DNA from 3 places in the Thioclava sp. F34-6 genome. Region 3 is predicted to be linked to each of the others. Evidence: riboswitches for the same ligand, from Rfam matches in the RefSeq annotation. Region 3 holds a riboswitch; each other region holds the start of a gene.
What was found. A riboswitch is a leader RNA that binds a small molecule or an ion and turns the genes downstream of it on or off. The one in region 3 is predicted to bind thiamine pyrophosphate.

Region 1 (4,149 bases), on a different contig from region 3:
CGTGGTCTCGAAGCTGGCGACCTTTCCGGTCTGCACCAAGGCAACCGGGTGCAGCTTGTCGATATTGTCCGTCGTGATCTGGTCGAGTGGCGAATAGCGCTGGTTGCTGTAGCTCCGGCCATGCAGCAACCAATCGGACTTGTTGTCCTTGGCGGATCGCATCGCGTTGTCGTCGACAGCGACATTCGCCGAAGCGGGAAGCTCCTTCATCTGGGCGCGGTTCGTGTCGCTCGTGCCCTGGATCTCGTCACTCTGCTTCGCGTGCGCAAGCGCCGGCAGGGCCGCCACGCATACGGACAGGATCAGAGGTCGGACGGCGCCTCGCGAGGTCGCGGTGAATGGTGGCAAATGTGCCATGTTCGGTCCTCCTCTCTTGAAATGATCAGCCGCGGCGGTCGGGTCAGTCGCAGGATGACTGCGACGAGTCCGGCAACGGCTGCAGGTCCATCGCATCGATCGCTTTCTGGTCGATCGCGCTGTCCCCGGGTTTGAAACCGTTCTTGCAAAGCAGATAGGCGAATGTCTGGAGATACTGCTTGTCGGTCAGCTCGCCCGGGTCATCCTTGGGCATGTGCTTCGCGATGAAGTCGTATAGTTGCTTGCCGGTCATGCCGCTGTAATCGAGGCTGTCGGCGAATTTCTTGCCCGCCAGTGCGGGGCCTGCATCCCCCATCAGATCGCTGCCATGACAATCGGCGCAGTGCTTCTTGTACACGTCGTGGCCTGACGATGCCTGCTTGGATGTGAAAAGGGCCTGCTGGTCCGAAGAGCCCGGGTAGGCTGCGCTCGCGCAGAGGACAAGGGCGGTAACGAGGCCGGTCAGGGCCGTTCCGGAATGCGTGTCTAGACGTCTCATGCTAAAAAACCTCGCTCAATAATGCTGGGACGGAGCGGTGGGGGATATGGTTCCTCAACGGATGCAAGGTGCCTTTGTTCCATTCTGCTTTGCGGGCGTCAGGCAAACGGGGCTGCACCGAGCATGTTTCGGATGGGAAAGCGGATCCGAAAACGACGCCCGTATCTTCGCTCTTTCCGGCCTGCCATATGACGGCGACCAGAACCGTTCCGCCGTTCACGGATATGCGCTGGATGCTGATCGCGGCGAAGCTGTGGGCGCCTCGTCTGACCCGGCTTGACGGGCGGCGCGAAGGCTGTCACCTCTCGGAGCGAAGCGACAGGGGCGCTCGGGCAACCGGGCTGAGACGAACCCTTAGAACCTGAACCGGATAATGCCGGCGGAGGGAGGCGCGTGAGACGGTCAGGCGCGTTCCCGCCTTTGCCCCTCGCACTTCTCCTGATGCCCGCAGCCAAGGAGAGAGCGATGGAAGATCCCGGACAATATCTCGCGGCGATGCGGCAGACCGCGCCGCTCGTTCACAACATCACCAATTACGTCGCGATGAACGTGATGGCGAATGTTCTGCTCGCCTCCGGCGCCTCGCCCGCGATGGTGCATGCGCGCGAGGAGGCGGCCGAGTTCGCCGGACTCGCGCAGGCGCTCAGCATCAATATCGGCACGGTGTCGCCGCCCTGGGCGGAGGCGATGGCGGCGGCGGCCAAGGTCGCGAGCGCGCAGGGAACCCCGTGGGTGCTAGACCCTGTCGCGGTCGGCGCGACGGATTATCGGCGTGCGCTCGGTGCGCGGCTCGTGGAACTGCGCCCGACGGCAATCCGCGGCAACGCGTCGGAGATCCTTGCGCTTGCGGGCGAGGCTGGCGCGGGGAAAGGGGCGGATTCCACTGAGAGTGTCGAGACCGCGGAAGGCGCCGCACGGGCCTTGGCCCGGATGAGCGGGGCCGTGGTTGCGGTGACCGGCGCGGTCGATTTTGTGACGGATGGGGAGCGCGCTGCGCGGGTCGCGAATGGCCATGCGATGATGCCGCGCGTGACCGCTCTGGGCTGTTCGCTGACCGGTCTGGTGGCTGCGTTTCTCGCGGGACAGCCTCGCTTCGAGGCGGTCGTCGCGGCGCTGGCTTATTTCGGGCTCGCCGGGGAGAGCGCCGGGGCGAGTGTCTCAGGCCCGGGAAGCTTTCAGGTTGCGTTCCTCGACGCGCTCTATGCGATCGACGCCGAGGCGCTGAGCGCCGGAGCGCGGATCGAATCCGCATGATGATCCCGTCCATCTGTTTCGTCACCGACCCGGCCGCCCCGCAGCCGGTGGTCGCGCAGGCTATCGCTGCGGCTGAGGGCGGCGCGGGCTGGGTGCAGCTGCGCGACAAGACGCTCCCCGATGCGGAATTCGCAGCGCTGGCCCGGACGCTGGTCGAAGCGCTTGCCCCCTATGACGTCCCGCTGATCGTGAATGACCGGGTCGCGGTGGCCATCGAGATCGGGGCCGCCGGGCTGCATATCGGCCAGAGCGATGGCGACCCCGCCGCGATCCGCCGCCGGATCGGGCCCGACATGCTCCTAGGCCTCTCGATCGAGACCGAGGCGCAGATCGCCGCCGTTCCTCCCGGCATCGATTATCTCGGCGTCGGTCCGATCCATGCGACCGGCTCGAAGCCCGACCATGCCGCCCCGATCGGCCATTCAGGCTTTGCCCGGATCGTCTCGCGCACCGATCTTCCCTGCCTCGCGATCGGCGGGATCAGTGCCACTGACGCGCCCGCAATCCGCGCGGCGGGCGGTGCCGGTCTCGCGGTGATTTCCGCCATCTCGCGTACCCCTGACATGATGCGCGCCACCCGAACCCTGCGCAAAGCATGGAGCGACAGATGATCCCCAATATTCTCACCATCGCGGGTTCCGACCCATCGGGCGGCGCGGGCATTCAGGCCGATATCAAGGCCATCTCCGCCAATGGTGGCTACGCGATGAGCGTGATCACCGCGCTCACCGCCCAGAACACGCGCGGCGTGCAGGCGGTGAGCCTGTGCGACACGGCGCTGATCGCAACTCAGTTGGCATCGCTGCGCGAAGACGTTCGTATCGACGCGATCAAGATCGGAATGCTGGGCGATGCCGCGATCATCGAGACTGTGGCCGAGAGGCTGACCGGGCTCGACTGTCCGGTAGTGCTCGATCCGGTGATGGTCGCGAAAGGCGGCGATCGGCTGCTGGCAGAGGCGGCGGTGACCGCGCTGCACAGCCTGCTGCCCCGGGCCGATCTGGTCACGCCGAACCTGCCCGAGGCCGCCGATCTGCTGGGATGCGCCGAGGCGACGCGCTTCGACGAGATGCGCGATCAGGCCCATGCGCTGCGCGAGCTCGGGCCGCGTGCGGTGCTGCTGAAGGGCGGTCATCTGCAAGGCGACCAAAGCCCGGATCTGCTGGTCACGGCGCAGGAAGAGCTCTGGCTTGACGCACCGCGCATCGCGACGCGCAACACGCACGGGACGGGCTGTACCCTGTCATCGGCGCTGGCGACATGGCTCGGGGCAGGGGTGCCGCTCGCGGAGGCCACCCAGCGCGCGAAGGCGTATCTGAGCGCGGCGATTGCGGCAGCTGATCGGCTGACTGTCGGGTCGGGCCACGGGCCGGTGCACCATTTCCACGGATTTCAGGAGAAGAAGAAATGAGCTTCGCCCAAGACCTCGCGCAGGCGACCGCGCCGCTGCGCCGCCAGATCCATGACATGCCTTTCAATCGCGAACTGGCAGAGGGAAGCCTCGATCGGGAAACCTTCCAGGGCTACATCATTCAGGACGCACATTACCTCGAAGGCTTCGCCCGCGCGCTCGCGCTTGCCGCCGCCAAAGCCCCGGATGCCCCGACCGTGGCGCAGCTTGCGGGATCGGCGGCTGGAGCGATCGCCGTCGAGCGCGAATTGCACGCGCATTACATGGGGCTGTTCGGCGTCTCGGCGGAAGATTTTGCGCGGATCGAGCCTTCGGCGGCCTGCGATCATTATGTCTCTTTTCTGCTGCGCAGCGCTGCGATCGGCGATTTTTCCGAAGCGGTGGCGGCCTTGCTGCCATGTTTCTGGATCTATCGCGATATCGGTCGGGAGATCGCGCAGTTCAGCGGCGCTGAAAATCCCTATGCGGCCTGGATCGCGACCTATTCCGGAGAGGCGTTCGATCAGAGCGTGACGCGGATGCTCGAGCTGACGGACAGGCTGGGCGCGAATGCAGACGCGCCCGCGCGAGCCCTGATGCACCGCGCCTTCGCGCGGAGTTGCTGGCATGAATGGCGGTTCTGGGACAG
Region 2 (4,149 bases), on a different contig from region 3:
CAGCACGGACAAGACGCTTACGATCGACCAGTTTTCGAGCGCCGACCAGATCCGTCTGCAGCTCGGGTCGGCCACGATCGACGCGCTCGATGCAGCCGCGAAAGCGGGCATGGTCAGCGTGTTCGCTGCGGGTAACGACGGCGGCGCCAATCCCAGCGTGATGGCCGGCCTGCCGGAATACTTCCCGGAAATGGACGGCTCGATCCTCGGCGTCGTGGCCGTCGACAGCAACCATCAGATCGCGAGCTTTTCCAACCGCTGCGGCGAGGCGATGAATTACTGCCTCGCGGCGCCGGGCGTGAACATCCTCTCGACCTATCCGAGCGATCTCGGCGGCGATTACGCCTACATGAGCGGGACTTCCATGGCGACGCCCTATGTCACCGGCGCGGTCGCGGTGCTCAAGAGCGAATTCCCCGAGCTGACAGGTCAGCAAATCGTGCAGATCCTCGAGACCAGCGCGACCGATCTCGGCGCGGTCGGAATCGACCCGGTTTATGGCTGGGGAGAGCTCAATCTGCGGCAGGCACAGGCACCTGCCGGGACGCTGAAGGTCGAGACGACCAGCTCTCTCGACGGCCCCTCCGTGCCCGCCGCCCAAAGCGCGATCAACGCAAGCCGCGGCGTGGCCGGGGCGCTGCGCGCGACGCTCTCCAACCAGCGAATGATCGTCACCGATGCCTTTGATCGGGGCTATCATGTGCCGACCAGCAGCTTCGTGGCGGATTACGCGGATGCCAGCGCCGCCCGAGCCGCGACGGAAGCCTTCGCGATGGGACGGACGGATGCGATCAATCTGAACGCGGGCACCGGCACCTTGTCACTGTCGCGCGGCGACGGTTCCGCGATTGCCGGAACAGGCTGGGTCGACAGCGCCGCGATGGCCGCGCCATACCTGAAATCTTTCGATGCCACATCCGCGCTGCATTACGAAATCGGCCTCGGCGACGGGCTGTCGGCGTCGATTTCGCAGGCAGGCGGCGGGGCTGGAGATATCACCTCGCATTACATCGCCGGCTCGCTCAGTGCCCGGTTTGGCGTTGGCAAGCTCTCGATGACCGTCGGCAGCCTGCATGAAGACGGCGGCTTCCTGGGAACCTCGGTGGGCGGCGCGTTCGGTGGCGGCCTGTCCAGCGATACCCGCTTCGTTCAGCTCGGCATGAACGTCGCCCTCGGTGACGGCACCTCTCTCGCGTTCACCGCGGCCAATGGCAGTTCGAACTTCTCCGGAGACGGTTTGCTTCGCTCCGGCAGCGGGCTGCACTCGAACGCCTATGCCGTGGGCCTGAGCAAGACAGGGTTTCTGTCCGGCGATGATCGTGTCTCCGTCGGGATTTCGACGCCGATCTCGCTTGCCTCGGGCAAGATGACGATGAGCGTGCCGACCGCCGTCGGGGCCGCCGTCGGAAACGCGCGCTCCGACAAGGTGGTGATGACGACCTCCTCGGTGAATATCGAAAGCGCAGCACCTCAGCCCGACCTTCAGTTCGGCTATTCGCGCACGGCGGGGATCGGTCGTCTCGGCGCGGGGCTTGTCTACGAACCCGGGAAGCGTTCCGCGATGGGGGTTTCGCTGGGATGGACGGCGCGCTTTTGAACCGCTGACGCCGGGCGCGCCGATCACGACCGCCGGATGTCACGCGGACGCGCCTTGCCAGGTTCGCACTTCGCTCCTACAACGGGATCACGCAGGGGAGTCCCGCTTAGGGGACTGAGAGGCTGACAGGGTGAAAACCCGGTGACGCGACCCTTTGAACCTGACCCAGTTGATACTGGCGTAGGAAGCTAGGCGAGCAGACCGGGAAGAGTCTTTCTCTCGTTGCGAGCCATGACAAAAGGCCGTTCGGCCTTTGGTTTCCCAAGCGTCTCTCAATTGGTGTCCTTTGAGATCGAATGCTTGAGGAGCACCGAAACGATGAACATTCCCAACCCCAAGATCACCACCGGTCCGCTGCCGGCGTCGCGCAAGATCTACGTCGAGGGCGCTTTGCATGAAGGTCTGCGCGTGCCGATGCGCGAGATCGCCGTGCACCCCACTGCCGGGGAAGCACCGCTGCCGGTCTATGACAGTTCGGGCCCTTACACCGACCCCGAGGTCACGACCGATATCAATGCCGGTCTCGCACCGCTGCGTCGGGCATGGATCGAGGCGCGCGGCGATGTCGAGAGATATACCGGGCGCGATGTCCGACCCGAGGATAACGGCTTTGCCCAAGGGGCGCGGCTGACGCCGGAATTCCCGGTCAGGCGGCAACCGATGCGGGCCAAGGGCGACCGCGCGGTAACGCAGCTGGCCTATGCCCGCGCAGGCATCATCACGCCCGAGATGGAGTTCGTCGCGATCCGCGAGAACCAGCTGCGCGAGGCCGTAGGACCGCGCGACGGGCAGGACTGGGGCGCGAACCTGCCCGATTACGTGACGCCGGATTTCGTGCGCGACGAGATCGCAGCGGGTCGCGCGATCATTCCGGCCAATATCAACCACCCGGAATCCGAACCGATGATCATCGGGCGCAATTTCCTCGTGAAGATCAACGCCAATATGGGCACTTCCGCCGTCACCTCCTCGATGGAGGAAGAGGTCGACAAGCTGGTCTGGGCGATCCGCTGGGGCGCCGACACGGTGATGGACCTCTCGACCGGGCGCAACATCCACAACACCCGCGAATGGATCATCCGCAACAGCCCCGTGCCGATCGGGACCGTGCCGATCTATCAGGCGCTGGAGAAGGTGAACGGGATCGCCGAGGACCTGACATGGGAGGTCTTCCGCGACACGCTGATCGAACAGGCTGAGCAGGGCGTCGACTACTTCACGATCCATGCAGGGGTGCGTCTGCACATGGTGCCAATGACGGTGGAGCGCGTGACCGGGATCGTCAGCCGGGGCGGCTCGATCATGGCGAAATGGTGCCTGCATCACCACAAGGAGAGCTTCCTCTACGAGCATTTCGAAGAGATCTGCGACATCTGCCGCCGCTACGACGTCTCGTTCAGCCTCGGCGACGGGCTGCGGCCGGGCTCGATCGCGGATGCCAATGACGCTGCGCAATTTGCCGAGCTGGAGACGCTGGGCGAACTGACGAAGATCGCCTGGGCGAAGGACTGTCAGGTGATGATCGAGGGGCCCGGTCATGTGGCCATGCACAAGATCAAGGAGAACATGGACAAGCAGCTGGAGTGCTGCCACGAAGCGCCGTTCTACACGCTCGGTCCGCTGACCACGGATATCGCGCCGGGTTACGACCACATCACCTCGGGGATCGGGGCGGCGATGATCGGTTGGTTCGGCTGCGCCATGCTGTGCTACGTCACGCCGAAGGAACATCTGGGCCTGCCCGACCGCGACGACGTGAAGACCGGCGTGATCACCTACAAGATCGCCGCCCATGCCGCCGATCTGGCCAAGGGGCTGCCCGGCGCGCAGCGGCGCGACGATGCGCTGAGCCGCGCGCGTTTCGAGTTCCGCTGGGAAGACCAGTTCAACCTCTCGCTCGACCCCGATACGGCGCGTGAATTCCACGACGAGACGATGCCGAAAGAGGCCCACAAGGTCGCGCATTTCTGCTCCATGTGCGGGCCGAAATTCTGCTCGATGCGGATTTCGCACGACATCTGCGCCGAGGCGCAGAAAGAGGGGATGGAGAGCATGGCCGCCAAGTTCCGCGAAGGCGGGGAGCTTTATGTGCCCCTCAAGGGGTCGGGCGAATGATCACCATCGCAGGCGGCGGCCTCGCGGGGCTGTCCTCGGCGCTCGAACTGGCGCGCGCCGGGGCTGCGGTGCGGGTCTTCGAGGCGGCAGAGGAGATCGGGGCGGGCAGTGTGTCGCGCTATGCGGGCGGGATGCTGGCACCGTGGTGCGAAGCCGAAAGCGCCGAGGAGGCAGTGGTCACGCTGGGCGCGCGCGCGGCAGACTGGTGGGCCGAGATCACGCCGGTCACGCGGCGCGGCACGCTGGTCCTCGCCCCGCCGCGCGACAGTGCGGAACTGACGCGCTTCGCCTGCCGCACCTCGGGCCATCGCACGCTCGATCAGGCGGCGATCACCGAGATGGAGCCGTCCCTCGCGGGGCGGTTCGCACGCGGGCTGTATTTCGCGGAGGAGGCGCATCTCGACCCGCGCCGCGCGCTGCGCGATCTGGCGCGGGCC
Region 3 (4,149 bases):
CGCCCGACAGTGCGCCGGGTTTGCGCCTCTCCATCCCCTCAAGGCCCACACGCGCCAGCGCGGTCTCGATCCGGGCGCGGTCGGTTGCGTCGATCTTGCCTTTCGGGTTCAGGCCAAGCGCGAGGTTGGTCTCCAGCCGCAGATGCGGGAAGAGGTTCTGATCCTGAAACAGGATCGAGAGCGGACGCTCGCCGGGCGGCGCCTCGGTGATGTCCTCGCCGCACCAGAGCACCCGCCCCCGGGTCGGCCCAAGAAACCCCGCAAGTACCGAGAGCAGCGTCGACTTGCCCGCCCCCGAGGGGCCAATCAGCGCGACCCGCGCGCCGGCCGGGATCGTGAAATCGGCTTCGAGGCGGAAATCGCCCTGTTCGATCAGAAGCTTATCGAGGGTCAGCATAATGCCCCGCGCGGTCGAGCGCCCAGAAGAGCGCGAAAGTGAGGATCAGCAGCAGGCTCGCAGCGCCCGCCGCCTGATCCATGCGATAAGAGCCCATGAGCTGGAAAAGCGCCAGCGGAAGGGTGCGGGTCTGGCCATCCGAGAACAGCGTGATGACGCCCAGATCGCCCATCGAGAAGGCCGCGGCCAGCCCCGCCGAGAACCCCAGCGGCCGGGCAAGGCGCGGAACCGTCAGCAGACGAAGCCGGGCAATGCCGCGCAGCCCGAGCGAGGCGGCGAGCCGGTCGTAATCGGCCTGCAGCGTGCGGATCTCGGGCATCAGGATGCGGGTCGCGAAAGGCACCGAAAGCGCGGCGTTGGTGAGCAGCACCATTGGCAGCGCGAGGCTCGTCGGGTTCACGAAGGGCCGCGCGATCAGGAAGGCGCCGGTGCCCATCACGAGGCTCGACGCTGTCATCGGCAGCATCGCCGCGATCTCCGCCCAGCGCTGCCGGGTCGCCACCAGTGCGAGCGGCAGGGCGATGGCGAGCGTCACAACCGTGGAGAGCAGCGCGATCACCAAAGAGGTCAGCGTCGCGGGCCAGACCATCTCGGGCAGGTTGGCCACCGCCGGAATGCCCCGGGCGAAAACGGTGCCGATGGGAAGCAGAAGGAAGGCGCTTGCGAGCCCGATCGCGAGCGCGTCGAAGAGCGCACGCCCCATCCCGCCGGACAGCTGCGGGATCGGCGCGGCGCGGCGATCATGCCCCGCGCCGAAACTCGACGGCAGGGTGGCGCGCGCCGCGATCAGCAGCGCCACGACCGAGATCGCGACCTGCACCAGCGCAAGGCTCGCCGCGCGGCCCATGTCGAAATCGAAGCGGAAGGCCTGATAGATCGCCAGCTCCACCGTGGTCGCGCGCGGCCCGCCGCCAAGGGTCAGGGCCACCGCGAAGGACGTCAGGCAGACGAGGAAGATCGCAAGGAACGCCCCGGGCAGCACGCTGCGCAGCATCGGACGTTCGAGGTGACGCGTGACCTCCGCAGGGCCGAAGCCGAGGGTCGCGGCAAGGCGAAACCGCTCGGCCGGGATCGCCTCCCAGCCGTGCAGGATCATCCGGGTCGCAAGCGGCAGGTTGAAGAAAACATGGGCCACGATGACGCCCTGCGCGCCGTAGATCGAAATCGGATCCATGCCGAGCGGGGCGAGGGCCGCATTGACCAGCCCGCGCCGCCCGAAGACCGCGATCAGCCCGAAGACCGCGACGATCACCGGCAGGATGAAGGGAGCCCCCAGGAGCGAAATCAGCAGTCCGCGCCCGGCGAAGCGGCGGCGATGCAGCGCACGGGCGACAGGCACCGCCAGCGCGCAGGAGATCAGCGCCGAGGCCGCCGCCTGCCAGAGCGTGAAGCGGATTGCGGCGAGATCGGTTTCGCGCAAGCCGGTCAGCCCGCCTGCCCGGAGCGCCACTGCCGCCAAAGTGCCAAGGACAAGCGCGGCCAAAGCCGCACCCGCCAGCACCGCCCAGATGGGCGTGCCTCTTATCTGGAGAAGGCGCGTTGCCATTCTTCCAGCGCCGGACCGCGCAGTTTCTCGGCCTCGGCCTCACCCAGGTAGAGCGTCTTGTCGGGCATCGGGAGTTTCTGGAACACCTCAGGCAGCTGATCGTGGGGCAGTTTCGCCGGGAAGGACCAGTTCGCCGTCGCGATCATGCCTTGGAAATCGGGGCTCAGCACGTAATCCATGAATTTCTGCGCCAGCTCGGGATGTTTCGAAGTCTTGAGCTGCGCGACCAGTTCGGGGGTGAAGTAATGCCCCTCGGGGAAGATCGCGGCGGCCTTGGAGTCGTCGTCCTCGGCCATGATGTGATAGGCGGGCGAGGTGACATAGCTCAGTACCATATCCGCCTCGCCGTCGGTGAACATGCCGTAGGCCTCCGACCAGCCCGGCGTCACGGTCAGTACCTTGGGCGCGATCTTCGTCCACGCCTCTTCGGCCTTGTCGCCGTAGATGTCCTTCACCCAGAGCAGCAACGACAGACCCGCGACCGAACTGCGCGGATCCTCGATGACGATCTTGTAGGCGTCGTCGGGCGCATCCAGCAGGTCCTGGAAGCTCGTGGGCGGGTTCTTCAGCTTGGTCTTGTCATAGACGAAGGCCAGTTCAGACCAGTCGAAGGGCAGAAAGATCGGATCGTCCCACTTGACCGGCATGGTCAGGTCGGAGGTGTCTTCGTTATGCGGGGCGAACAGGCCGATGGCGCGCGCCTTCGCGGTCACGTCGGTGTTCAGACCGATCGCGACATCGGCGGAGGTCTTGTCTCCTTCGAGCAGGATGCGCGGCAGCACATCGCCCGCCACGAATTTCAGATCGCAATCGCAGGTCGCCTCGAACCCCTTCTCGATCGCGGGACCGGGGCCCCATTCGCTCGTGAAATAATCAGGCGCATAGACGGTGAGCACGGGCTTGTCCTCGGCCGCCGCCATCGTGGCGATCAGGCTCAGGGCTCCCGCAAGCATCAGGTGGGTTTTCATGCCTCACTCCTTGGGCTTGCCGGGCGGAGTGGGGCCGGACTATCCGGCTACCTTCCCTCCGCCGGTCTTAACCGGTTCAGGTTCAACGGGTTCGCGCGGATCGCATCTCAGCCAGCTTTGCGCTGGCACCCCGAGGTAGGGCGCAACCTAAGCGCGCGCGGCCGCGGGCGCAAGGGTAAGTAGGCACCGCGCCCCTGATCCGCGCCCGGATGCTCTGGCGAGTTCCCGCCAGTGACGACCGGCGCCGGATTTCAATGGCTTGCAACTGCGCGCGGGGCGACGCAGGCTCGATCCGGAACGGATTTGGGAGGAACCGATGCGCATCACCCTGACGGCGGCCCTTATGGCCGCGACCGCCCTGCCCGCCTTGGCCGACACGATCGAGGTGCCGGGCAAGATCACGGCCGTGACGCTCTTTCCGCAGGGCGCGCAGGTGGTGCGGCAGGTGGAGGTGAAGGCGCCCGAGGGCAGCCATGACCTGCTGGTTCCGGGGTTTCCCGAAGGCACCGACATCTCGACGCTGCGGGTGTCGGGTGACGGTGTGCAGATCGGCGCGATGAGCCTGATCTCAGGGCGCGCGCCGGCGACCAGCGGAACCGAAAGCGCAGCGGTGAAGGCTGCGCGTGACCGGCTGGCCTCTGCAAAGGAAGCCCTTGCGGAAAAGGAAGACGCGGTGGCCGTGATCCGCGCCAAGGCGCAGGCCGCACGCGACCAGATCACATATCTCAAGAACACCGACTCGCAGGTCACCGCGCCCGAACAGCTGCGCGCGCTGGCGCAGATGGTGGAGGATCAGATTCTCTCGGCCACCGAACGCGCAATCGCCGCCGAAGCGGAAGCGCGCCGCGCGGAAGCCGCGCTCGACCCCGCGAAAGAGGCGGTGAAGCAGGCGCGAGCGGCGCTCGATGCGCTGCTGAACCCGGCGAAAGATCGAGAGATGCTCAGCGCGAAGGTGCAGGGCTCGGGCACGCTGACGATCACCTCTTACGTTAACAATGCCGGGTGGCAGCCCTCCTATGATCTGCGGCTGGACCGCGACAAGGGCGCGGTGGATATGGAGCGCTTCGTCTCGGTCCATCAGGCCACCGGCGAGGACTGGCGTAACGTCGACCTGACGCTCTCGACCGCTCGCCCCGGCGGGCGCGCAGAGCCGGGCGAAGTCTATCCGCGCCTCGCGCACATCGGCGACCCGGATGCGCCGCCCGCACCGGTGCCGATGAAGCGCTCCCTCGCGGCAT

Region 1: linked by a shared signal. The riboswitch ahead of thiM (hydroxyethylthiazole kinase) and the one ahead of thiB (thiamine ABC transporter substrate binding subunit) in region 3 are both predicted to bind thiamine pyrophosphate.
Region 2: linked by a shared signal. The riboswitch ahead of thiC (phosphomethylpyrimidine synthase ThiC) and the one ahead of thiB (thiamine ABC transporter substrate binding subunit) in region 3 are both predicted to bind thiamine pyrophosphate.

The regions. Positions count from the first base shown of each region.
Region 1 is NZ_NBOA01000003.1:117,070-121,218, forward strand. It holds gene B6V72_RS06700 (PQQ-binding-like beta-propeller repeat protein) at 1-357, opposite strand, end outside; gene B6V72_RS06705 (cytochrome c) at 401-856, opposite strand; TPP riboswitch at 1,167-1,261, shown strand; gene thiM (hydroxyethylthiazole kinase) at 1,322-2,110, shown strand; gene thiE (thiamine phosphate synthase) at 2,107-2,721, shown strand; gene thiD (bifunctional hydroxymethylpyrimidine kinase/phosphomethylpyrimidine kinase) at 2,718-3,521, shown strand; gene tenA (thiaminase II) at 3,518-4,149, shown strand, end outside.
Region 2 is NZ_NBOA01000007.1:306,718-310,866, forward strand. It holds gene B6V72_RS16440 (S8 family peptidase) at 1-1,597, shown strand, start outside; TPP riboswitch at 1,681-1,801, shown strand; gene thiC (phosphomethylpyrimidine synthase ThiC) at 1,916-3,712, shown strand; gene B6V72_RS16450 (FAD-dependent oxidoreductase) at 3,709-4,149, shown strand, end outside.
Region 3 is NZ_NBOA01000006.1:251,914-256,062, forward strand. It holds gene B6V72_RS14425 (ATP-binding cassette domain-containing protein) at 1-397, opposite strand, end outside; gene B6V72_RS14430 (thiamine/thiamine pyrophosphate ABC transporter permease ThiP) at 381-1,943, opposite strand; gene thiB (thiamine ABC transporter substrate binding subunit) at 1,919-2,911, opposite strand; TPP riboswitch at 2,948-3,054, opposite strand; gene B6V72_RS14440 (DUF4139 domain-containing protein) at 3,228-4,149, shown strand, end outside.